DNA from 4 places in the Streptomyces sp. NPDC001970 genome. Region 3 is predicted to be linked to each of the others. Evidence: riboswitches for the same ligand, from Rfam matches in the RefSeq annotation. Region 3 holds a riboswitch; each other region holds the start of a gene.
The links. A riboswitch is a leader RNA that binds a small molecule or an ion and turns the genes downstream of it on or off. The one in region 3 is predicted to bind cobalamin.

Region 1: it holds a riboswitch for cobalamin, as region 3 does, so the genes downstream of both, cobN (cobaltochelatase subunit CobN) here and ACWCP0_RS35500 (energy-coupling factor ABC transporter permease) in region 3, are expected to answer to the same signal.
Region 2: it holds a riboswitch for cobalamin, as region 3 does, so the genes downstream of both, ACWCP0_RS06170 (cobalamin biosynthesis protein) here and ACWCP0_RS35500 (energy-coupling factor ABC transporter permease) in region 3, are expected to answer to the same signal.
Region 4: it holds a riboswitch for cobalamin, as region 3 does, so the genes downstream of both, ACWCP0_RS22740 (ribonucleoside-diphosphate reductase subunit alpha) here and ACWCP0_RS35500 (energy-coupling factor ABC transporter permease) in region 3, are expected to answer to the same signal.

Annotation. Positions count from the first base shown of each region.
Region 1 is NZ_JBSFDW010000006.1:49,942-55,505, forward strand. It holds gene ACWCP0_RS09860 (precorrin-2 C(20)-methyltransferase) at 1-1,047, opposite strand, end outside; gene ACWCP0_RS09865 (precorrin-8X methylmutase) at 1,056-1,697, opposite strand; gene ACWCP0_RS09870 (cobalamin biosynthesis protein CobG) at 1,694-3,055, opposite strand; cobalamin riboswitch at 3,129-3,272, shown strand; gene cobN (cobaltochelatase subunit CobN) at 3,307-5,564, shown strand, end outside.
Region 2 is NZ_JBSFDW010000003.1:348,803-354,366, reverse strand. It holds gene ACWCP0_RS06185 (class II aldolase/adducin family protein) at 1-384, opposite strand, end outside; gene ACWCP0_RS06180 (anion permease) at 650-1,885, shown strand; gene ACWCP0_RS06175 (hypothetical protein) at 1,902-2,132, shown strand; cobalamin riboswitch at 2,269-2,408, shown strand; gene ACWCP0_RS06170 (cobalamin biosynthesis protein) at 2,440-3,399, shown strand; gene ACWCP0_RS06165 (cobyric acid synthase) at 3,396-4,928, shown strand; gene ACWCP0_RS06160 (putative cobaltochelatase) at 5,158-5,564, shown strand, end outside.
Region 3 is NZ_JBSFDW010000043.1:994-6,557, reverse strand. It holds gene ACWCP0_RS35515 (energy-coupling factor ABC transporter ATP-binding protein) at 1-552, opposite strand, end outside; gene cbiQ (cobalt ECF transporter T component CbiQ) at 549-1,298, opposite strand; gene ACWCP0_RS35505 (energy-coupling factor ABC transporter substrate-binding protein) at 1,305-1,661, opposite strand; gene ACWCP0_RS35500 (energy-coupling factor ABC transporter permease) at 1,658-2,350, opposite strand; cobalamin riboswitch at 2,380-2,633, opposite strand; gene dhaM (dihydroxyacetone kinase phosphoryl donor subunit DhaM) at 2,651-3,052, opposite strand; gene dhaL (dihydroxyacetone kinase subunit DhaL) at 3,049-3,699, opposite strand; gene dhaK (dihydroxyacetone kinase subunit DhaK) at 3,702-4,694, opposite strand; partial or broken gene ACWCP0_RS35480 (RNA-guided endonuclease InsQ/TnpB family protein) at 5,229-5,564, shown strand, end outside.
Region 4 is NZ_JBSFDW010000019.1:34,233-39,796, forward strand. It holds gene ACWCP0_RS22735 (ribonucleotide-diphosphate reductase subunit beta) at 1-116, opposite strand, end outside; gene ACWCP0_RS22740 (ribonucleoside-diphosphate reductase subunit alpha) at 116-2,494, opposite strand; cobalamin riboswitch at 2,625-2,749, opposite strand; gene ACWCP0_RS22745 (GNAT family N-acetyltransferase) at 2,792-3,304, opposite strand; gene mctP (monocarboxylate uptake permease MctP) at 3,438-5,063, opposite strand; gene ACWCP0_RS22755 (DUF3311 domain-containing protein) at 5,060-5,314, opposite strand.

The sequences.
Region 1 (5,564 bases), on a different contig from region 3:
CGCGTACGGCTCCTGCGAGGCGACCTCCAGCACCGCCGTGGCCATGGCGAAGACGCCCGGGTCGCCGCCCGACACCACGGCCACGCGCCGCCCGCGCCGCGCGAGGTCCAGCGCGAACTCCGCGCGCTCCGACTCCACCTTGTTGTCGGAGCCGTGGCGGCGCTGGCCCGGCCGCACCGGCACCCGGTCCAGGTACGTCGTGTAGCCGACCAGGTCGTCGGCGGAGGCGAGCGCGCCCCGGGTCTCGGGCGTCAGCCAGAGCGGACCGGCCGGTCCCGTGCCCACGACGACGACCTCACCCTCGGCACGCGCGGCCGGAGGCACCTCGTCGACACGGCTCGGCAGCACCGCCACCGAGAAGTACGGCACCGAATCCGGATCCACGTCCGCCAGCCGGTCCGTGCGCTCGCCGTCCATCGTGGCGCGCTCCACGTACCGCGCGTCGTCCAGCCGCCCCGCGCGCTCCAGCGCCCGCCGCACCGCAGGGAACGTACGCCCCAGCTTCATCACGACGGCCGAGTCGGTCGAGGCCAGACGGGCCGTCAGCTCCTCCTCCGGCAGCGTGCCGGGGATGATCGTCAGGACTTCCTCCGCCTCGCACAACGGCTTCCCGAGCCGTGCCGCGGCCGCGCTCACCGACGTGACCCCGGGGATCACCTCGGTCGGATAGCGGTGGGCCAGCCGCTTGTGCATGTGCTGGTACGAGCCGTAGAAGAGCGGGTCGCCCTCCGCGAGCACGGCGACGGTCCGCCCCGCGTCGAGATGGGCCGCGAGGCGCTCCGCCGCCTCCTCGTAGAAGTCGTCGAGCGCGCCGCGGTAGCCGCCGGGGTGGTCGGTGGTCTCGACCGTGACCGGGTACATCAGGCGCTCCTCGATGTGGTCGGGGCGCAGATGCCTCGCGACGATCGAGCGGGCGATGGAACGGCCGTGCCGGGCACTGTGATACGCGACGACGTCCGCCTCCGCGACGACTTCGGCCGCCCGCAGGGTCATCAGGGACGGGTCGCCGGGACCGAGCCCGACTCCGTACAGCTTCCCGGTCGTCATCCCGCTGCTCATTCCGCCTCACTCGCCATCGCGTTGATCGCCGCCGCGGCCATGGCGCTTCCGCCGCGCCGCCCGCGTACCACCAGGTGCTCGATGCCGCTGCTGTGCCCGGCGAGCGCGTCCTTGGACTCGGCGGCGCCTATGAAGCCGACCGGGACGCCGATGACGGCCGCCGGACGGGGTGCGCCCTCCTCGATCATCTCCAGGAGCCGGAAGAGTGCGGTGGGCGCGTTGCCCACGGCGACGACCGAGCCTTCGAGGCGGTCGCGCCACAGTTCGAGGGCAGCGGCGCTCCGGGTCGTTCCGAGCTCGGCGGCGAGTGCCGGCACGGACGGGTCGGAGAGCGTGCAGATCACCTCGTTGTCGGCGGGCAGCCGCTTGCGGGTGACGCCGCTGGCGACCATCCGGGCGTCGCACAGGATGGGTGCGCCGGCGCGCAGGGCCTCGCGGGCGCGGGCCACCACGGCGTGCGAGTACGCGAGATCGCGGACGAGGTCGACCATGCCGCAGGCGTGGATCATCCGCACCGCGACCTGGCTGACGTCGGCGGGGAGCGCGGAGAGGTCGGCCTCGGCGCGGATGGTGGCAAAGGACTGGCGGTAGATCTCCGCGCCGTCCTTCTCGTAGTCGAACACGGTGCTCTCGCTCATTTCCTCGTACGTGACGCCGCCGTCACGGCGTCGGCCAGTGCAGTTCGGGTGACGGGCACGCCGTTCACCTCGTAGCGGTCGCCGCCCGTCGCGACCACGTCCACGTACGCCCCGTGGGGACGCCCGCAGCGCCGTTCGCAGCCCGACCAGTACACGGGCAGGCCGCCGCCCGGCGCCGCGTCCGCCCGTACGTCGGACAGGGACTTGGCGCACCCGGGCCGGCCGGTGCAGGCGCCGTACCAGGCGGAGTGAGGTGCGGTGATGAACCCCGCCCGCGCGAGTGCGGCAAGCCGTGCATCGGCCGCGTCGCGATCCGCGAAGCCGGGCACGACCACCCCGCGCCACGGAGTGAGCCGCACCTCGCCCCCGGGCGCGGGCAGCAGCGCCCGCACCTGGCGGACGGTGAGCCGTCCGAGCGGCGCTCCGACCGACAGGGCCCAGCTTTCGGCCCCTTGGACGACCCCGGGGAGGGGGCCCGCGGCCGGCCGGCCTCCGGCGGTGTCCTCCCCACCCCGCCCCTTCCCGGACGGGGGCTCCGCCCCGGACCCCGGGACAGGACCGGGAACCGGCTGCGGGCCCGGATGTCCGTCCTCGACCGCCGGACGGGCTCCGAACGGGAAGAGCTCCGCCGCGACACCCGCCGCCTCCAGATACGCCCCCACCGGCACGGCCTGCCCCACGGGCAGCTCCCGCACCCGCCACGCCCCCGTGCCCGCCGCGGCCGCCGCGGCGAGGAACGCTTCGGCCGCGGCGAGGGCGGCACGCGGCGCGTCAGCGGTGCGGACGCGGAAGGCCTGCGGCCCGACGCGCAGGACCGCCACACCTCCCGGCTCTGCGAGCAAGGTCACATCCGCACCGAGCCCCGCCACATCCCCGCGCCCGTCGTCCAGCGCGAACAGGAAACGCCCCGAAAGCCCGGCCGCCCAGTCGCTCGCGCACAGCAGTTCGTCCAGTCGTCGTGCCCACAACTGCACATCGGCACAGCCGAGTCCGTCGAGTCCGGCGAGCGGCGATGCCACCAGGTTCCGTACCCGCTCATGGGTCTCGGAGGGAAGCAGCCCGGCTTTGCGGAGCAGCGCCGCGAGTTCTGCCCCGCAGCCCTCGCCGAGGCCGCGCAGCTCCACGTTCCCGCGCGAGGTGATGCTCAGCGCACCGTCTCCCAACGCCTCGGCGGACGCGGCCAGAACCTCGACCTGACGAGACGTCAGAAGACCTGCGGGAAGCCGGAGTCGGGCCAGCCCGCCGTCGTCCGCCGCATGCAGCCGCAGTGCTCCCGGGCAGGCATCTCCCCGGTCCCGTATGCGGGTTTCGCCCCGGTCCGGGGGTGTTGGTGGTGTCGGCGGCATGGCGGCGAGCATACCCACGTCCTCCCCACGTCCCTGCCCGCGTCCTTCGGGCTCCTCCGAGGTGACCGCCCCGGTGGCAGCGAGCAGCCTCTACTATGCAGACGGCACAGGGTCCCAGGACCCTAGGGAGGAAGCCCGGTGAGATTCCGGCGCGGTCCCGCCACTGTGAACCGGGCCTCGTCACGCGGCCAGGTGAGTCAGGAACTCCCGCCGTCCTACGACCACCCGGGGCGCGGACACCCCGAGGAAGGCCTGCGCACGCGATGACGCACGCGACGATCCTGCTGCTGTCGACCTCCGACACCGACCTGCTCAGCGCCCGCGCGGCCACAGGCCCGGTCGACCACCGCTTCGCCAACCCCTCCCGCCTCGCGCTGGAGGAGCTGCCCGCGCTGCTCGACGGCACGGACCTCGTCGTCGTACGCCTCCTCGGTGGCATCCGTGCCTGGCAGGAGGGGATCGACGCACTGCTCGCGCAGGCGCGGCCCGTGGTGGTCCTCACCGGCGAACAGGCCCCCGACGCACAGCTGATGGAGGCGTCCACCGTCCCCATCGGCATCGCGGCCGAGGCGCACGCCTACCTCGCGCACGGCGGGCCGGCCAACCTGGAGCAGCTCGCCCGGTTCCTGTCCGACACGGTCCTGCTCACCGGCCACGGCTTCGAGCCGCCGGCGCCCGCCCCCACCTGGGGCCCCCTCGACCGCACCCCGCGCAGCACGACCGGCCCCACGGTCGCGGTCCTCTACTACCGCGCCCACCACATGAGCGGCAACACCGCCTTCGTCGGCGCCCTCTGCGACGCCGTCGAGGACGCGGGTGGTCAGGCCCTTCCCCTCTACGTCGCATCGCTCCGCGCCCCCGAGCCCGAGCTGCTCGACCGGCTCCGAGGCGCCGACGCCGTCGTCACCACCGTCCTCGCCGCGGGCGGCACCAGGCCCGCAGAGGCACAGGCCGGCGGCGACGACGAGTCCTGGGACGCGGGTGCGCTCGCCGCGCTCGACGTGCCCGTCCTGCAGGCGCTGTGCCTGACCGGGTCGCGCAGCACATGGGAGGAGAGCGACGAGGGGCTGTCCCCGCTGGACGCCGCGAGCCAGGTCGCGGTCCCCGAGTTCGACGGCCGCCTCATCACCGTCCCGTTCTCCTTCAAGGAGATCGACGAGGACGGCCTGCCCGCGTACGTCGCCGACGCCGAGCGCGCGGCCCGCGTCGCCGGGATCGCCGTACGGCACGCGCGGCTGCGCCACATCCCGAACGCCGGCAAGCGCCTCGCGCTCGTCCTGTCCGCGTACCCGACGAAGCACTCCCGCATCGGCAACGCCGTCGGCCTCGACACCCCCGCGTCCGCCGTCGCTCTGCTGCGCCGACTCCGCGACGAGGGCTACGACTTCGGTACGGAGGAGATCCCCGGCCTCTCCCCCGTGGCCTCCGGCACGGGAGGTGCCCCCGGCCGCTCCGGCGACGAACTGATTCACGCGCTCATCGAGGCGGGCGGCCACGACCGGGACTGGCTCACCGACGAGCAGCTCGCCCGCAACCCGGTCCGTATCCCGGCGGCCGACTACAGGCGCTGGTACGCCACGCTCCCGCAGGAGCTGCGCGAGCACGTGGAGCAGCACTGGGGCCCGGCGCCGGGCGAGATGTTCCTGGACCGCTCCCGCAACCCGGAGGGCGACATCGTGCTGGCCGCCCTGCGGCGCGGCAACCTGCTGATCCTCATCCAGCCCCCGCGCGGCTTCGGTGAGAACCCGATCGCGATCTACCACGACCCCGATCTGCCGCCCTCGCACCACTACCTCGCCGCCTACCGCTGGATCGCGGCCGCGGAGGACGACGGCGGCTTCGGCGCCGACGCGATGATCCACCTCGGCAAGCACGGGAACCTGGAGTGGCTGCCCGGCAAGAACGCCGGCCTGTCCGCCGCCTGCGCGCCCGACGCGGCGCTCGGCGACCTGCCGCTCGTCTACCCGTTCCTGGTCAACGACCCGGGCGAGGGCACCCAGGCCAAGCGCCGGGCGCACGCCACGCTCATCGACCATCTCGTGCCGCCGATGGCCCGCGCCGACTCGTACGGCGACATCGCACGCCTGGAGCAGCTGCTCGACGAGTACGCGCAGATCTCCTCCATGGACCCGGCGAAGCTGCCCGCCGTCCGCGCCCAGATCTGGACGCTGATCCAGGCCGCCAGGCTCGACCACGACCTCGGCCTGGACGACCGCCCCGACGACGACGGCTTCGACGACTTCCTGCTCCACGTCGACGGCTGGCTGTGCGAGGTCAAGGACGCCCAGATCCGCGACGGACTGCACGTCCTCGGCGGCGCGCCCACCGGCCCCGAGCGGGTCAATCTCGTCCTGTCGATCCTCCGTGCGCGGCAGATCTGGGGCGGCACGACCACCCTGCCCGGACTGCGCGAAGCCCTCGGCCTCGACGAGTCCGCCGCGACCCGTACGACCGCCGACGAGGCGGAGGCCACGGCCCGTGCGCTGGTCGAGGCGATGGAGGCGGCGGACTGGAACCCGGC
Region 2 (5,564 bases), on a different contig from region 3:
GTGCACGGCATGGGTGTGCACGACGGCCGTCGCGTCCGTGGCGTGGTAGATCTCCAGATGCAGCGGCAGCTCGCTGGTGGGGGTGAGCGCGCCGAGCAGCTGCCGCCCGTCGAGGCCGACGGCGACGGGGGCCTGCGCGCCGAGCCGGTCGTAGGGCACTCCGCTCGGGGTGACCAGGACCAGCTCGCCGTCGTCCGTGGAGACCCGTACGGAGACATTGCCCGAGGTCCCGACGACGAGTCCGTCCACCGCGGTTCTGCGGGCGGTGGCCACGAGGTCCGCCCAGGCCCGGCCGACCACGTCCTCCCGCTGGTCCTGCCGCTGCTCGTGCCGCTGCTCGTTTGGCTGGTCCCGCCCCGGTGCCTGTCCCTGCTGCCTGGTCATGCGGTGATCCTTTCAGGGCATGCGACGCAACAGCGGCCGAAGCCTTCCGAGCGGCCGGGAGTGAGCAGGATCTCCTCGGCGGATCGACGACCCGGCTGCCCGCCCGCGAAACCCCGCATTAGCCCGGTTTCCGCCACTCTTCCCTTCGCAGGCGGAGTGGGTGCATCCACCTTGGGACACCACGCCGCCCGCCTCAGTTCACCTTCCGTTCATCCAGGTTGCCTACGGTCGGCGAGCCACTGACATCCAAAAGAAGCCTGGGTAAATGGAAAACATCACGCTTCTGCTCGGGATCGTGATCGTCACCGCGCTCGTGTTCGATTTCACGAACGGTTTCCACGACACAGCCAACGCGATGGCGACGACCATCTCGACCGGCGCACTCAAGCCCAAGACGGCGGTGGCCATGTCCGCCGTGCTGAATCTTGTCGGCGCATTCCTGTCCGTCGAGGTCGCCAAGACGATCTCCGGCGGGATCATCAACGAAGAAGGCATACGCACCGAAGTGATCTTCGCGGCGCTCGTCGGCGCCATTCTGTGGAACCTCTTCACCTGGCTGCTGGGCCTGCCGTCCAGCTCCTCGCACGCACTCTTCGGCGGTCTCATCGGCGCCGCCGTGATGTCCGCCGGTTTCTCCGCCGTCAACGGCGGGACCATCGTCACCAAGGTCCTGATCCCGGCCATCGCCGCGCCGGTCGTGGCGGGCCTCGCCGCGCTCTTCGCGACGAAGCTGACGTACAGGATCGGCGCCAAGGCCGACGACAAGGCCACGTCCAAGGGCTACCGCGCCGGCCAGATCGCCTCGGCCGGACTCGTCTCCCTCGCCCACGGCACCAACGACGCGCAGAAGACCATGGGTGTCATCACCCTGGCCCTGGTCACCGGCGGCGTCCTCGCCCCCGGCTCGAACCCCCCGATGTGGGTCATCGTCTCCGCCGGTCTGGCGATCGCGCTCGGTACGTACCTGGGCGGCTGGCGCATCATCCGCACCATGGGCAAGGGCCTGACCGACCTCCAGCCGCAGCAGGGCTTCGCCGCCCAGACCAGCGCCGCGACGGTGATCCTGGCCTCCTCGCACCTCGGCTTCTCGCTCTCCACCACCCAGTCCTGCTCAGGCGCCGTGATGGGCGCGGGCCTCGGCCGCAAGGGCGGCGTGGTCCGCTGGTCCACCGCCACCCGGATGTTCGTCGCCTGGGGTCTGACACTGCCGGCCGCCGCGGCCGTGGGCGCCGCCGCCGAGTTCCTGACCAGCCAGGGCGCCTGGGGCATCGCCGCCGTCGCGCTGCTGCTGATCGCGGGCTCGGGTGTGATCTGGTCGCTCTCGCGCCGCAAGCCGGTCGACCACACCAATGTCACCGACGACGAGATCGGCGCGAACGGCACCGACGCCGGGGCCGGTTCGCTGGACGGCCTCAAGGTCACCATCCCCGCGCCGGCCGCTCCCGCGGCCGCCGGTGAGCCCGCCCCCGCACCCGCACCCGCACCCGCCGCCACGGTGTAAGGAAGTAACGAACAGCATGAAGATCGACTGGGCAGCTCTCGGCTCCGTCTTCGGCGTGAGCCTCGTCGTCACCGTCGCGCTGGTGGGCCTGTTCACCCTGGGCATCGTGGGCCTCGCCAAGCAGCAAGCCGCCTCCGCGCAGGGTGGTTCGGGCGGTTCCGCGGCCCTCGCGCGCACGGGCGCCTACGCCTGCTTCGCGCTGTGCGCTGCGGCCGTGGCGTACGGGATCCACCTGATCGTCGTCTGACAGCCGGCGCATCCTCGTCACAGGGGCCGGACACACCTTCGGGTGCGTCCGGCCCCTGTCGTACGTCGGACTCGCAGCCGGACTCCGCTGTGGGACTGCGCACACTGTCCCGCCGCAGGTCAGGGGCGAGTTGACGGGTGTTCGCGGCCGTGGTGGACTTCCGGAGCCATTTACGGCGGCAGAAGAGGAAGCCGGTGCGAATCCGGCGCGGTCCCGCCACTGTCACGGGTGCACTCCACTCCCGGAGCCAGGAACTCTCACCGCCGGTCACGTCGAGCCAGGGCGCGGACCCTGAGTGAGGACGAACATGCGTGCAGAGCGGACCTTTGCATGCGGTGCAGCTGCCGGACTCGCCGGCGACCTGCTCTTCGGCGATCCGCGCCGAGGACATCCGGTCGCCGCGTTCGGCCGGGCCGCCGCTGCCGTCGAACGGGTGCTGTGGCGCGACCACCGCGGGTGGGGCGCCGTGCACACCGTCGTGTGCGCCGGGGGCGCGATCGCAGCGGGTGCGCTGGCCGCTGCTTCCGTACGCCGTTCCCGTACGGCGTCCATCGCGCTGACCGCCGCGGCCACCTGGGCCGTCGTCGGCGGTACGTCGCTGGGGCGGGAGGCCCGGGCGATCGGCGGGGCACTGGCGGCCGGTGACATCGAGGTCGCCCGGGAGCGGCTGCCGCATCTGTGCGGGCGCGACCCGCAGGCGCTGGACGGCCCCGGGATCGCCCGCGCGGTCGTCGAGTCCGTCGCCGAGAACACCTCCGACGCCGTCGTCGGCGCACTCGTGTGGGGTGCGCTCGGCGGAGTTCCCGGGCTGGTGGGCTTCCGTGCCGTGAACACGCTGGACGCGATGGTGGGTCACAAGTCGCCCCGCCACCGCCGGTACGGCTGGGCCTCGGCGCGGCTCGACGACGCCGCCGGCTGGCCGGGCGCCCGCCTCACCGCCGCACTCGCGGTGCTCGCCGGCGGCAACCCCCGCGGTGCCGTACGGGCCTGGCGCGCGGACGCCGCGAAGCACCCGAGCCCCAACGCGGGCCCGGTGGAGGCGTCGTTCGCGGGGGCTCTCGGCGTACGGCTCGGCGGGACGCTCTCGTACGCCGGACGAGTCGAGCACCGCCCCGTGCTCAACAGCGGCGGCCGGGCCGTCGAGGTCGCGGACATCGAGCGTGCGGTACGGCTGTCGAGGCGCGTGGGGGTGCTGGCACTCGTGGCGTGCGCGGGCGCGCGGGCGGCCGCCGGGGCCCTGAAGGGGATGAAGGGGAGGCCCGCATGAGCGGGGGCGGACTGCTGGTCGCCGGAACCACGTCGGACGCCGGCAAGAGCGTCGTCACGGCCGGGATCTGCCGGTGGCTGGTGCGCCAGGGCGTGAAGGTCGCGCCTTTCAAGGGACAGAACATGTCCCTCAACTCCTTTGTGACCCGGGAAGGTGCGGAGATCGGCCGGGCGCAGGCCATGCAGGCGCAGGCGGCGCGCGTGGAGCCGTCGGCGCTCATGAACCCGGTGCTGCTGAAACCGGGCAGCGACCGCTCCAGCCAGGTCGTCCTGATGGGCAAGCCGGTGGGCGAACTGAGCGCGCGCGGCTACCACGGGGGCAGGCAGCAGGCACTCTTCGAACCGGTCATGGAGTGCCTGGAGAAGTTGCGGAGCACGTACGACGCCGTCATCTGCGAGGGCGCGGGCAGCCCCGCCGAGATCAACCTGCGCCGCACCGACATCGTCAACATGGGCATCGCACGGGCCGCGCGTTTCCCGGTGCTGGTGGTCGGGGACATCGACCGGGGCGGGGTCTTCGCGCAGTTCTTCGGTACGACGGCGCTGCTCGCCCGGGAGGACCAGGAGCTGATCGCGGGCTACCTCGTCAACAAGTTCCGGGGCGATGTGACGCTGCTGGAACCGGGGTTGGACATGCTGCACGGGTTGACCGGCCGGCGGACGTACGGCGTCCTGCCGTACGCGCACGGCCTCGGCATCGACGAGGAGGACGGCCTGCGCGTGTCCCTGCGGGGCGCGGTCAGGGAGTCCGTGGTCGCCCCGCCGGCCGGGGAGGACGTGCTGCGGGTCGCGGTGTGCGCGGTGCCTCTGATGTCCAACTTCACCGATGTGGACGCGCTGGCGGCCGAACCCGGCGTGGTCGTGCGCTTCGTGGACCGCGCCGAGGAGTTGGTGGACGCCGACCTGGTGGTCGTGCCCGGCACGCGCGGTACCGTCCGCGCGCTGGAGTGGCTGCGCGAGCGGGGCCTCGCCGACGCGCTGGTGCGCCGTGCGGTGGACGGCCGCCCCGTGCTCGGCATCTGCGGCGGCTTCCAGCTGCTCGGGGAACACATCGACGACGAGGTCGAGTCGCGTGCCGGCTCCGTGGCGGGGCTCGGACTGCTGCCGGTGCGGGTGCGGTTCGCCCGCGAGAAGACCCTCGCCCGGCCGGTCGGTCAGGCGCTGGGCGAACGGGTCGAGGGGTACGAGATCCACCACGGCGTGGCCGAAGTGCTGGACGGTGAAGCGTTCATCTCTGATGACAATGGACACAGCTTGGACGGGTGCAGGGTCGGAGCGGTGTGGGGGACGCACTGGCACGGGTCGCTGGAGAGCGACGGCTTCCGGCGGGCGTTCCTGCGGGTCGTCGCGGCGGCGGCGGGACGACGCTTCGTCCCGGCGCCGGACACGAGCTTCGGGGCGCTGCGCGAGGAGCAACTGGACCGGCTGGGCGACCTGATCGCGGCACACGCGGACACGGACGCGCTCCTGCGCCTGATCGAGGGCGGTGCGCCCTCGGGCCTCCCCTTCATCGCGCCGGGCGCGCCGTGAGGCGGGGGACGGGCGCGACGCGGGTGCGCGTGGCGTTCCCGGACGCCTGCGACGGGCTTCTCTCCCCGCCCCGCCCCTTCCGCCTGACCGGATCCGAAGGAGCCCGTCCGGGCCTCGATGAGCGGGGTCGCGGCGACGGAGGCCCCGTGTACGCGCAAGGCAATCGCCCTCGGGAGGGCAACGGCGAGCAGCGCAGTCGGCGCGGCTTCATCGAAGGAGTGATCGGGCGATGACCACCCCCTATCCGTTCACCGCGGTCGTCGGGATGGACGACCTGCGGCTGGCCCTGCTGCTCAACGCGGTGAGTCCGGCGGTCGGCGGTGTGCTCGTGCGCGGTGAGAAGGGCACGGCCAAGTCGACTGCCGTGCGGGCACTCGCGGCGCTCATGCCGGATGTGGACGTGGTCGCCGGGTGCCGGTTCTCGTGTGCGCCGGGGGCGCCCGATCCCGGGTGTCCGGACGGGCCGCACGAGGCTGCGCCCGGTACGGCACGGCCGGCGCGGATGGTCGAGCTGCCCGTCGGGGCCTCGGAGGACCGGCTGGTCGGAGCGCTCGACATCGAACGGGCGCTCGCGGAGGGCGTGAAGGCGTTCGAGCCCGGCCTGCTCGCGGACGCGCACCGGGGCATTCTGTACGT
Region 3 (5,564 bases):
CACCTCCAGAAGCCGCTCCTGGCCGTGCGGGTCGAGGCCCGCGGTGGGCTCGTCCAGGATCAGCACCCGCGGCCGCATCGCCACCGCACCCGCGATCGCGGCCCGTTTGCGCTGGCCGTACGAGAGGAGATGCGTCGGCCGGTCCTCGAGCGCCGTGATGTCCAGCGCCTCCAGCGACTCGGCGACCCGCGCCCGTACCTCGTCCTCCGGCAGCCCCAGATTCATCGGCCCGAAGGACACGTCCTGACCGACGGAGGCCGCGAACAGCTGGTCGTCCGGGTCCTGCACGACGAGCTGCACGGTCGTCCTGAGCCGGGTCAGCCCGGTGCGGTCGTACGACACCGGCTCGCCGTCCAGCAGCAGCCGCCCCTGCCCGCACGGCAGCCCGCCGCTCAGCATCCGCAGCAGCGTCGTCTTGCCGCTGCCGTTGCGGCCGAGCAGCGCCAGCGAGCGCCCGGCGGCCACGGCGAAGTCCACTCCGGCGAGCACCTGCGGTCCCTCGGCGTACGCGTACCCGGCGTCGACCAGCTCCACCACGGGAGACTCGCTCATAGGACGGACCTTTCCAGTACGAGGGTGAGGGCGACGATCCCCGCGAGGAGCCCGCCGGTCGCGGCCAGGAAACGCACGGACACCGACGCCTGCGGCACCAGGACCCGAAGCGTCCCGTCGTAGCCGCGTCCGGCGAGCCCCGACTGGAGCCGCTGGGCCCGGTCGAAGGCGCGGACGAACGCGGTCGCCCCGAGGCCCGCGAGGGAACGCCACGTCGCCGCGCGGGAGGTGTGGCCGAGCCGGGCCGCCTGCGCGTCGCGGATCCGGCGCACCGAGTCGAGGAGCAGAAAGCTGATCCGGTACATGACCAGCGCCACATCGACCACCGGTGCCGGCACGCCCGCGCGCACCAGCCGGGGCAGTACGTCGGACACCGGTGTGGTGAACGCGAACAGCAGCACCCCGAGCGACGCCGCAGACGTCCGCAGCAGCAGCCGCCCCGCGTGCAGCGCCCCGTCCGGCGCGAGCGCCACGAACCCGGCGGGCCCGCCCACCGCGAACAGCAGCGGCACCGCCCCCGTCACACAGAACCCGAGCGGAATGCGCCACGCCCGCCACAGCTGCCGCGGCGCCACTCGGGCCGGGCCGAGCAGTACGGCGACGGCGGCGGCCGCGACCAGCACGGCGCCCGGCCACGGCGGCAGCGAGATCGCACAGACCGTCAGCCCGAGCCCGAGCACCGCCTTCTCGCACGGATGGCGGCGGCGCCAGCGACTGCTGTGCGCCGCCGCGTCGATCGGCAGCATCCGCGCCTACGCCTTGGTCTCCGTGGCGGAGGAGCCGACGTCCTCGAAGGCGCGCGCCGCCGCACGGGCCTCACCCTGCCGCCGCCCCCTGTTCAGCCCGAAGCAGTACGCCAGGACGCCGGCGCCGATCGCGGCCTGCAGCGAGAACAGCGCCGACTCGATCTCGCCCGACGGCGGTTCGTACAGAGGGCTGAACCAGGGCTCGTAATCCGGCTCGAGCTCGGTGATCGCCGCCTCCGCCTGCGCATCGGCACCGGTGAACGGCACCTCCTCGCCGTCCCCGAGACCCAGGACGAGCGGAAGTACGGCCAGCGCCGCCACGATCGCCAGCAGCAGCGTGTTGATCTTCGCATTACGGCTCATCGGACGACCGCCTCCGTCGTGTTCCCGCCCTGCAGCAGCACACCGAGCCGGGTCAGCTCACCCGTGCTCGACTGCACCAGCAGACGCATCACCAGCACGGTGAGCAGCCCCTCGCTGACCGCCAGCGGGAGCTGGGTGACCGCGAAGATGCCGCCGAACTTGCCGAGCGCGCCGAGGAAGCCGCTGCTCGGGTCGGGGAACGCCAGCGCCAGCTGCACGCTGGTGACGCAGTACGTGGACAGGTCCGCCACGAACGCGCCGAAGAACACGCTCACCATCAGCGGCAGTCCGGACCGCCGCAGCAGCCGGTACACCGCATATCCGGCCCACGGTCCGACGACCGCCATGGAGAAGACGTTGGCGCCGAGTGTGGTGAGCCCGCCGTGCGCGAGCAACAGTGCCTGGAACAGCAGGGTGATGGTGCCCAGCACCGCCATGATCGGCGGCCGGAACAGGATCGCGCCCAGACCCGTGCCGGTGGGATGGGAGCAACTGCCCGTCACCGAGGGAATCTTGAGCGCCGAAAGAACGAAGGTGAACGCACCGGACGCGCCGAGCAGCAGAGTCGACTCGGGATGGGACTTGACCTCGCGGGTGAGCGCCCGCACGCCGTGAACGACGAACGGGGCGGACGCGGCGCCCCAGGCGGCCGCGTGCAACGGGGGCAGATACCCCTCGGCTATATGCATGGTTGGGAGACCCTCTCCAGCACCTCGTGGATGGACAACGCGCCTTGGCCGGTCTCCTGGCTGACGGGAGGGGGCCTGGGGGTCTCTCCCCCAGATAACACAGGCTGCCGCCCAGGCTCCGCCTTCCCGGACGCCGCGGTCTCCCGCGGTGGTCCAGTGGCTTCCTTGCGGATGGAGCCGGACTTCCCGATCACAGTGGCGAGGGCCGCACCGGTACCGCACCGGTTTCCCGTTCACCAAGGCGGTGCGACACTAGTGCTTTGACCAGGTACATCACAAGTCGCGCACGGATGCGCACGGTCACACCTTGCGGTACGCGTACGCCTCCGTGGCCGCCGCTTCCACCGTGTCGAGGTCGCCGCCGGCGGACGCCGTGACGGCCGCGGCGATCGCGCCCTCGACGAACGGCGCATCCACCAGCCGGGTGCCCTGCGGCAGCTCGTCGCCCTCGGCGAGCAGCGCCTTCACCGTCAGCACGGCGCTGCCGAGGTCGGCCAGGACGGCGACGCCGGCTCCCTGGTCCACGGCCTCGGCGGCCGTCGTGATGAGCTCAGAGCTGGTGCCGAGCCCCCCGTCCGGAGTGCCGCCGGCGGGCGCGACCGGGGCCGCCGCGTCGCCGCCCGCGAGCTCGCGGGCGAGCTCGGCGACGGAAGCGGCGACCTGTGCGCTGTGCGAGACGAGGACGATCCCGACGAGGCTCACGACGCCTCCGCCGCAGCCGCCTCGTCCCCCGACACCGCTTGGCCGAGGGCGGCGATCAGCAGCGCCGAGGACGTGGCGCCGGGATCCTGGTGCCCGATGCTGCGCTCGCCCAGGTAGCTGGCCCTGCCCTTGCGCGCCAGCATCGGCACGGTCGCGAGCGCCCCCTGCTCGGCGGCCTCCCGGGCGGCGGCGAACGACTCGCCCAGCGCTTCCACGGCCGGCTCCAGCGCATCCAGCATCGTCTTGTCACCCGCGGTCGCGCCGCCGAGCTGCGCGACCGCGGCGACACCCGTGCGCAGGGCGTCGGCGAGCTGTTCCTGCGACACCTCGGTCGCGTCGCCGAGCGCCTTGCCCGCACGCCTCAGCAGGGTTCCGTAGAGCGGCCCGGAGGCTCCGCCGACCGTCGAGATCAGATGCCGTCCCGACAGGACGAGTACGGCTCCCGGGGTGTCGGGTGCCTCCTTGTCCAGAACGGCCGTGACGGCGGTGAACCCGCGCTGCATGTTGGTGCCGTGGTCGGCGTCGCCGATCGCCGAGTCCAGCTCGGTGAGGTGCGCGGCCTCACGGTCCACGGCGGCGGCGGTGGCGGACATCCAGCGGCGGAAGAACCCGGTGTCCAGTACGCGTGTTCCCTGACCCTCTGCCATGGTCAGCGCCCCCAGCGCAGCGCCGGGGTCTGCACGGGCGCGTCCCACAGCCGCAGCAGCTCCTCGTTCATCGCGCAGAGCGTCACCGAGCAGCCGGCCATGTCGAGCGAGGTGACGTAGTTCCCGACGAGCGTACGGGCCACGGGTACGCCCCGCTCGCCGAGCACGCGGTGCACCTCCGCGTTGAAGCCGTACAGCTCCAGCAGCGGCGTCGCGCCCATGCCGTTGACGAGCAGGAGGACCGGGCTGGACGGCGCGAGGTCCTCCAGGACCGCGTTCACCGCGAAATCCGCGATCTCTCGCGACGTCATCATCGGCCGACGCTCCCGGCCCGGCTCGCCGTGGATACCGATGCCCAACTCCAGTTCGCCCGGCGGGAGGTCGAACGTAGGACTTCCCTTGGCCGGTGTCGTGACCGCGCTCAGCGCCACGCCGAGGCTTCGCGACCGCGCGTTCACGTCGCGGGCGATCGACTCGACCCGCTCCAGCGGCGCGCCCTCCTCGGCCGCCGCGCCCGCGATCTTCTCCACGAACAGCGTCGCGCCGGTTCCGCGGCGGCCCGCCGTGTACAGACTGTCCGTCACCGCCACGTCGTCGTTCACCAGCACCTTGGCGATCTGGACGCCCTCGTCCTCGGCGAGCTCGGCCGCCATGTCGAAGTTGAGGACGTCGCCGGTGTAGTTCTTGACGACGAACAGGACTCCGGGCCCGCTGTCCACGGCGGCGGCGGCCCGTGCCATCTGGTCGGGCACCGGAGACGTGAACACCTCGCCCGGGCATGCCGCGGACAGCATCCCCGGACCGACGAACCCCCCGTGCAACGGCTCGTGTCCGGACCCGCCCCCGGACACCACCGCCACCTTTCCGGCGACGGGCGCGTCACCCCTCAGCACGACCCGGTTCTCGACGTCGACGGTCAGCTCGGGATGCGCGGCGGCCAGTCCCCGCAGGCCGTCGGCGACGACCGTCTCGGGCACATTGATGAGCATCCTCATGGGAACCTCCTGATGAGACTGGTAACGATCACTCTGTGCGGTCTGCTCAGGTCGGACGGGCCGGCGTCGGGGTGCACGCCCGGTCCTGCCAGTATCGGCGCAATCGGGCAGCGGGGCGCAGGACCCGCTTGGCTCGATTCGGCGGTTCGCCGTCGGCCCGCCGTACGCGGGCGCACTACGGCGGGGTCACACGGGGGGCCACGGCTGCCGCTTCCCGGCCGGAGAGCTCGTCGAGCGAGCGGCCGGCCGGTTCGATGCGGAAGACCAGGGTGACCACGAAGGCCAGCGCACCGGTCGCGGCGATGCCGTACAGCAGCGCGCTCTCTCCGACGGCCGTCAGCAGTACGGGGAAGAGGAACGTCCCCAGCGCGGCGCCGAGCTTGCCGCACCCGGCCGCGAAGCCATGACCCGCGGCAGAATCGCTTCTCGCAACTGTTCAGACCTCGGCTTTCTGCATGATCTGCACCATTGTCAGTGGTGCCCAGTAGGTTGGTTGGCCGTACCGGCTTTGATCGTGTGAAGGGGGTGGGCTGGATGATGCGTGCATACAAGTTCCGGCTCCGTCCCACGGCCCGGCAGGTGCAGGCATTGACGGAGATGCTGCGCGATCACTGCTCGCTATACAACGGCGCACTTCAGGAGCGGCGTGACGTCTTCCGGCACGCCTCCAGGACCACCGTCCGCTACGGGGCCCAGTCGGCTCAGCTCAAGGAGATCCGGGCGTGTGACCCGGAGCGTCAAGGCCGCTGGTCGTTCTCCAGCCAGCAGGCCACCTTGCGTCGGCTGGACAAGGCGTTCGCCGCGTTCTTCCGGCGCATCAAGGCTGCTCAGACACCCGGTTACCCCCGGTTCAAGGGCATCGGCCACTTC
Region 4 (5,564 bases), on a different contig from region 3:
CGCATCGGACGGAGTGTCAGTTCGAAGCCCGGGTCGAGCAGATTCTTCGGAATTCGGGAGGAGTCGGCGCGAAGCGCCGTCGTTGAGGGGTGGTGGTCGGGCGACGGGTGGGACATTACTGGCAGGCCTCGCAGGACTCGGGGTTTTCAAGGGAGCAGGCGATCGCGTCGGCGTCGGGGGCCGCCTGCTGCAGGGGGACGGTGGTGGCGACCGGCCTCGCGCCGGATGCGGCACGGGCGATGCGGGTCGCCGGGCGGGAGCGCAGGTAGTACGTCGTCTTCAGGCCCTGCTTCCAGGCGTACGCGTACATCGAGCTGAGCTTGCCGATGGTCGGCGTCTCCATGAAGAGGTTCAGCGACTGCGACTGGTCCAGGAACGGGGTGCGGGCCGCCGCCATGTCGATCAGGCCGCGCTGTGGGATCTCCCACGCCGTGCGGTACAGCTCCCGCACGTCCGCCGGGATCCAGTTGAGGCCCTGCACCGAGCCGCTGGAGTCGCGCAGCGCCTCCCGGGTCTGCGCGTCCCAGACGCCCAGCTTCTTCAGGTCGTCCACGAGATAGGAGTTGACCTGCAGGAACTCACCGGACAGAGTCTCGCGCTTGAAGAGATTGGAGACCTGGGGCTCGATGCACTCGTACACGCCCGCGATCGAGGCGATGGTCGCGGTCGGCGCGATCGCGAGGAGGAGGGAGTTGCGCATGCCGCTGGTCGCGATCCGCTCGCGCAGGGCCGCCCAGCGCTCGGGCCAGGTGAGCTCGACGTCGTAGTGGTCGGGGTGCAGCACTCCGCGCGCGGCGCGCGTCTGCTCCCAGGCGGGCAGCGGGCCGTTGCGCTCGGCGAGTTCGCACGACGCCTCGTACGCCGCCAGCATGATCCGCTCGGAGAGGCGCGTGGAAAGGGCCTTCGCCTCCGCCGAGTCGAAGGGCAGCCGGAGCTTGAAGAGGACGTCCTGGAGGCCCATCGCGCCGAGGCCCACCGGGCGCCACCTGGCGTTGGAGCGGCCCGCCTGCTCGGTCGGGTAGAAGTTGATGTCGACGACGCGGTCGAGGAAGGTCACGGCCGTGCGGACGGCCTCGTCGAGCCGCTCCCAGTCGATGTCACCGGCCGGGGTGACGAAGGCGCCCAGGTTGACCGAGCCCAGGTTGCAGACGGCCGTCTCGCCGTCGTTCGTGACCTCGATGATCTCGGTGCAGAGGTTGGAGGAGTGCACGACCGTGCCGGGCTCGGCGGTCTGGTTGGCGGTCCGGTTGGAGGCGTCCTTGAAGGTCATCCAGCCGTTGCCGGTCTGCGCGAGGGTGCGCATCATGCGGCCGTAGAGGTCGCGGGCCGGAATGGTCCTGCGGGCGAGGCCTGCCGCCTCCGCCTTCCGGTACGCGGCGTCGAAGTCGTCGCCCCACAGGTCCACGAGCTCGGGCACATCGGCCGGGGAGAAGAGGGACCAGTCGGCGTCCGCGTTCACCCGGCGCATGAACTCGTCGGGGATCCAGTGCGCGAGGTTGAGGTTGTGCGTACGGCGCGCCTCCTCGCCCGTGTTGTCGCGCAGCTCCAGGAACTCCTCGATGTCCGCGTGCCAGGTCTCCAGGTAGACGCAGGCCGCGCCCTTGCGGCGGCCGCCCTGGTTCACGGCGGCGACCGACGAGTCGAGGGTCCGCAGGAACGGCACGATGCCGTTGGAGTGGCCGTTGGTGCCGCGGATCAGCGAACCGCGTGAGCGGATACGGGAGTACGAGAGGCCGATGCCGCCCGCGTGCTTCGAGAGCCGTGCGACCTGGTGGTAGCGGTCGTAGATGGAGTCGAGCTCGTCGAGGGGGGAGTCCAGCAGATAGCACGACGACATCTGCGGGTGGCGGGTGCCGGAGTTGAAGAGCGTGGGGGACGAGGGCAGATAGTCGAGCCGGCTCATCAGCCCGTAGAGCGCGGCGACTTCGTCGAGGGCGCGGACCGAGTCGTCCTCGGCGAGCCCGGCGGCCACGCGCAGCATGAACTGCTGCGGCGTCTCGATGACCTTGCGTGCGATCGGGTGCCGCAGGAGGTAGCGGCTGTAGAGCGTGCGCAGACCGAAGTAGCCGAAGCGGTCGTCCGCGGCGCCGTCGATCAGCGCGTCGAGCCGGGCGGAATGGGTGCGTACGAACGCGGCGGTCCGGTCCGCGATCAGGCCCTCGCGGTGGCCCACGGCGATGGAGTCGGAGAAGGCGGCCGCCCCCTGTGAGGTCGCCTCCTCCGTGATGGTGAGGCTCAGCAGCCGGGCCGCGAGCCGCGAGTACGCCGGGTCCTCGGAGATCAGCCCCGCGGCCGCCTCGGTCGCGAGCTCCCGCAGCTCGGCCTCGTCCGAGCCCGCCTGCCGGCCGCGGAGCGCGGCGGCGGCGACCCGGCCCGGGTCGGTGTCGGGGAGGTCGGCGGTGAGGTCGGTCAGGGTCCGCAGCAGCGCGGTGCCTGGCCCATCGGCTCGGTCTGCACGCTGCACTGAAGCAGGATCGGGCGGCGCGATGGTCACGGGGTGCTCTCCCTCGCTCGGCTCGGGGCCGGCGGGGCGCTCGGGGCACGGGCGCACGCCTGTGGGGGCAGGTGCGCCGCGTCCACCGGCCTTTCCGCGAGGCCCGGACGTTCGGGCACCCGGGCCGGACGGTCCGGGCGCACCGTCGGCAGGTCCTTGGACTCGCAGGCGCGCGCACATGCACGCCGGCACACCATTGCGGGACAGTTCCGGGTTCGCACCGGATTCCCCTGCGGCGACAGCGAGCATGAGCATACATGTGGGGGCGGGGAGTTACATCACCCACCACATGTTGTGTCACGGCGTCGGACGGAGCTCCAGGGCGTACGTCAGCAGGGCCAGCCCGGGGATCGGCTCCCAGTCCCGCTCGGGGGTCCGTACGAAGCCCAGACGCTCGTAGATGCGGTGCGCGGTGTGCATCGAGGGCTGCGTGGACAGGACGAGCCGCACGCACCCGTCGGTGGCCAGTGCCCGGTCGACGCACGTCCGGACGAGCGCCTCGCCGGCGCCCTTGCCACGGCCCTCCCTGGCCACGGCGAGCATCCGGAACTCGGCCTCGCCCTCGCGAGCGATGTCGGCCCACGGGCCGCCGGACGCGACGAAGGTCACCCCGCCCAGCACCCGTCCCTGCGCCTCCACGGCGACCAGTACCTCGGCGTCCTCGACGCGCGCCGCCACGTCCCGCAAGGTGTGCAGGTACTCGTCGTCCTCCCCGAAGTCGAGCAGCCCGTCCCCGAGGTACGCCTCCGCCGTGATCGCCCCGAGCGTCTCGTACTCGGCGGGCTCGGCGCGCCTGATGATGAAGTCCATGCCGGCAGTCTTCCTCACGGCGGCGACGGCGGTCCGGGCGAGCACCGGCGCCCGTCGAGGGCCCTGCCGTGAGACGGCGATCGGCGCAGGCTCACCGAGCCTGCGCCGATCGCGGACGAGAGCCTCCCGTGGGTCAGTGCGTGCTCGCGCCGACCGTGGGGAGCTCCGCCTTGACGCCCGCGTCCCCCGCGTCCGCCGTGTAGTCCTCCGGGGACGTCTCGTCGATCCCGTCCGGCGCCTTCACCGCACGCAGCACGAACGTCAGGACGACCGTGACCACCACGTTCAGCACAAAGGCCGTCAGGCCGATGTAGCCGATCTCCCCGATCCCGGGAATCTCCGCCGACGACCCACCGAAGTGCTTCTGTGTGGGGCTCGCGACCCCGTACGCCGCCATCGTGCCGTACAGCATGCCGACCGCCCAGCCCGCGATCAGTGCCCAGCGGTGGAACCACCGTGTGAAGAGGCCGCCGACCAGTGCCGGGAAGGTCTGCAGGATCCAGATGCCGCCCAGCAGCTGGAAGTTGATGGCGACCGTCTTGTCCATCGTCAGGACGAAGGCCAGCGCGCCCACCTTCACCAGCAGCGACACCAGCTTCGACACCTTGGTCTCCTGCGCCGGTGTCGCGTCCGGCTTCAGGAAGTCCTTGTAGATGTTCCGCGTGAAGAGGTTCGCCGCGGCGATCGACATGATCGCTGCAGGCACCAGCGCGCCGATCCCGATGGCCGCGAAGGCCACACCCGCGAACCAGTCGGGGAACATGTTCTCGAACAACTGCGGGATGGCGAGCTGACCGTTGGTCACCTTCACCCCGGCAGCGATCGCCATGAAGCCGAGCAGCGCCAGCAGTCCCAGCATCAGCGAGTACAGCGGCAGGATCGTCGTGTTGCGCCGGATCACCTCACGGCTGCGCGAGGACAGCGTCGCCGTGATCGAGTGCGGATACATGAAGAGCGCGAGCGCCGAGCCGAGCGCCAGCGTGGCGTAACCCCACTGGCCCAGCTCCCCGGGCACCAGCGCGCCTCGCGGCTTGTCCGTCGCCGGGTTGATCTGCGCGTACGCTTCGCCCGCCTTGGCGAAGATGTCGTCGAAGCCGCCGAGCTTGATCGGGATGTAGATGATCGCGACCGCGATCACGATGTAGATCAGCGTGTCCTTGACGAAGGCGATCAGCGCCGGCGCCCGCAGCCCGGACGAGTAGGTGTACGCCGCCAGCACACCGAAGGCGATCAGCAGCGGCAGATCCTTGATGAACCAGTTCGTGTTCTCGCCGCCGCCGACGCCCATGACGTCCAGCACGGCCTGGATGCCGACGAGCTGCAGGGCGATGTACGGCATCGTCGCGAGGATGCCGGTCACCGCGACCGCCAGCGACAGCCCCTTCGAGCCGAAGCGCCCGCGCACGAAGTCGGACGTCGTCACATAGCCGTGCTTGTGCGACACGGACCACAGTCGCGGCAGGAAGGTGAAGATCAGCGGATAGACGAGGATCGTGTACGGCACCGCGAAGAAGCCCGCCGCGCCCGCCGCGTAGATCGCCGCGGGTACGGCGACGAAGGTGTACGCGGTGTAGAGGTCGCCGCCCAGCAGGAACCAGGTCACCCAGGTGCCGAACGAGCGGCCGCCCAGGCCCCATTCGTCCAGGCTGTTCTCGTTCTCGGCCCTGCGCCAGCGCGACGCGAGGAAGCCCATGACCGTGACGGCCAGGAAGAAGAAGATGAAGACGGCGAGTGCGACGCCGTTCACGCCGTCCTTCACTTCGACGCACCTTCCTTGCGGGCGCGCTGGTCACGCTGCCACAGCACGTAGGCCACCATCGTCAGCGCCGTCGAGACGACGACCCAGAGCATCTGGTACCAGTAGAAGAACGGGATCCCGGCGAAGGTGGGCTCGACCTTCGCGTACGAGCCGACCCAGAGCATCGCGACGAACGGCGCGATCAGGCAGAGGGCCACGACCGTCCGTACCGGCGTGACGATCGGTTTTCTGTGTTCGGGTACTTCGGGCATGAGCGGCTCCGTCCCGTCGCTGATCAGCTGCGCTGATGTAACGCGCACGAAATCTAGGCGACGGTTCCGCTTGATGGAACCCTTGTCCGAATAACGGACGCGGCAATCGCCGAGCGGCTCGGGTCGGCCGCTCAGCGGCCGAATTCGACCGCTCGGCGGCTGATTCCGACCGCTCAACCGCTCGTCCGGACCGTTCGGCCGCCGCCCGGGATACCCCGGGGCACGGCCGGCCCGTCTCCGCCCGCCGCGG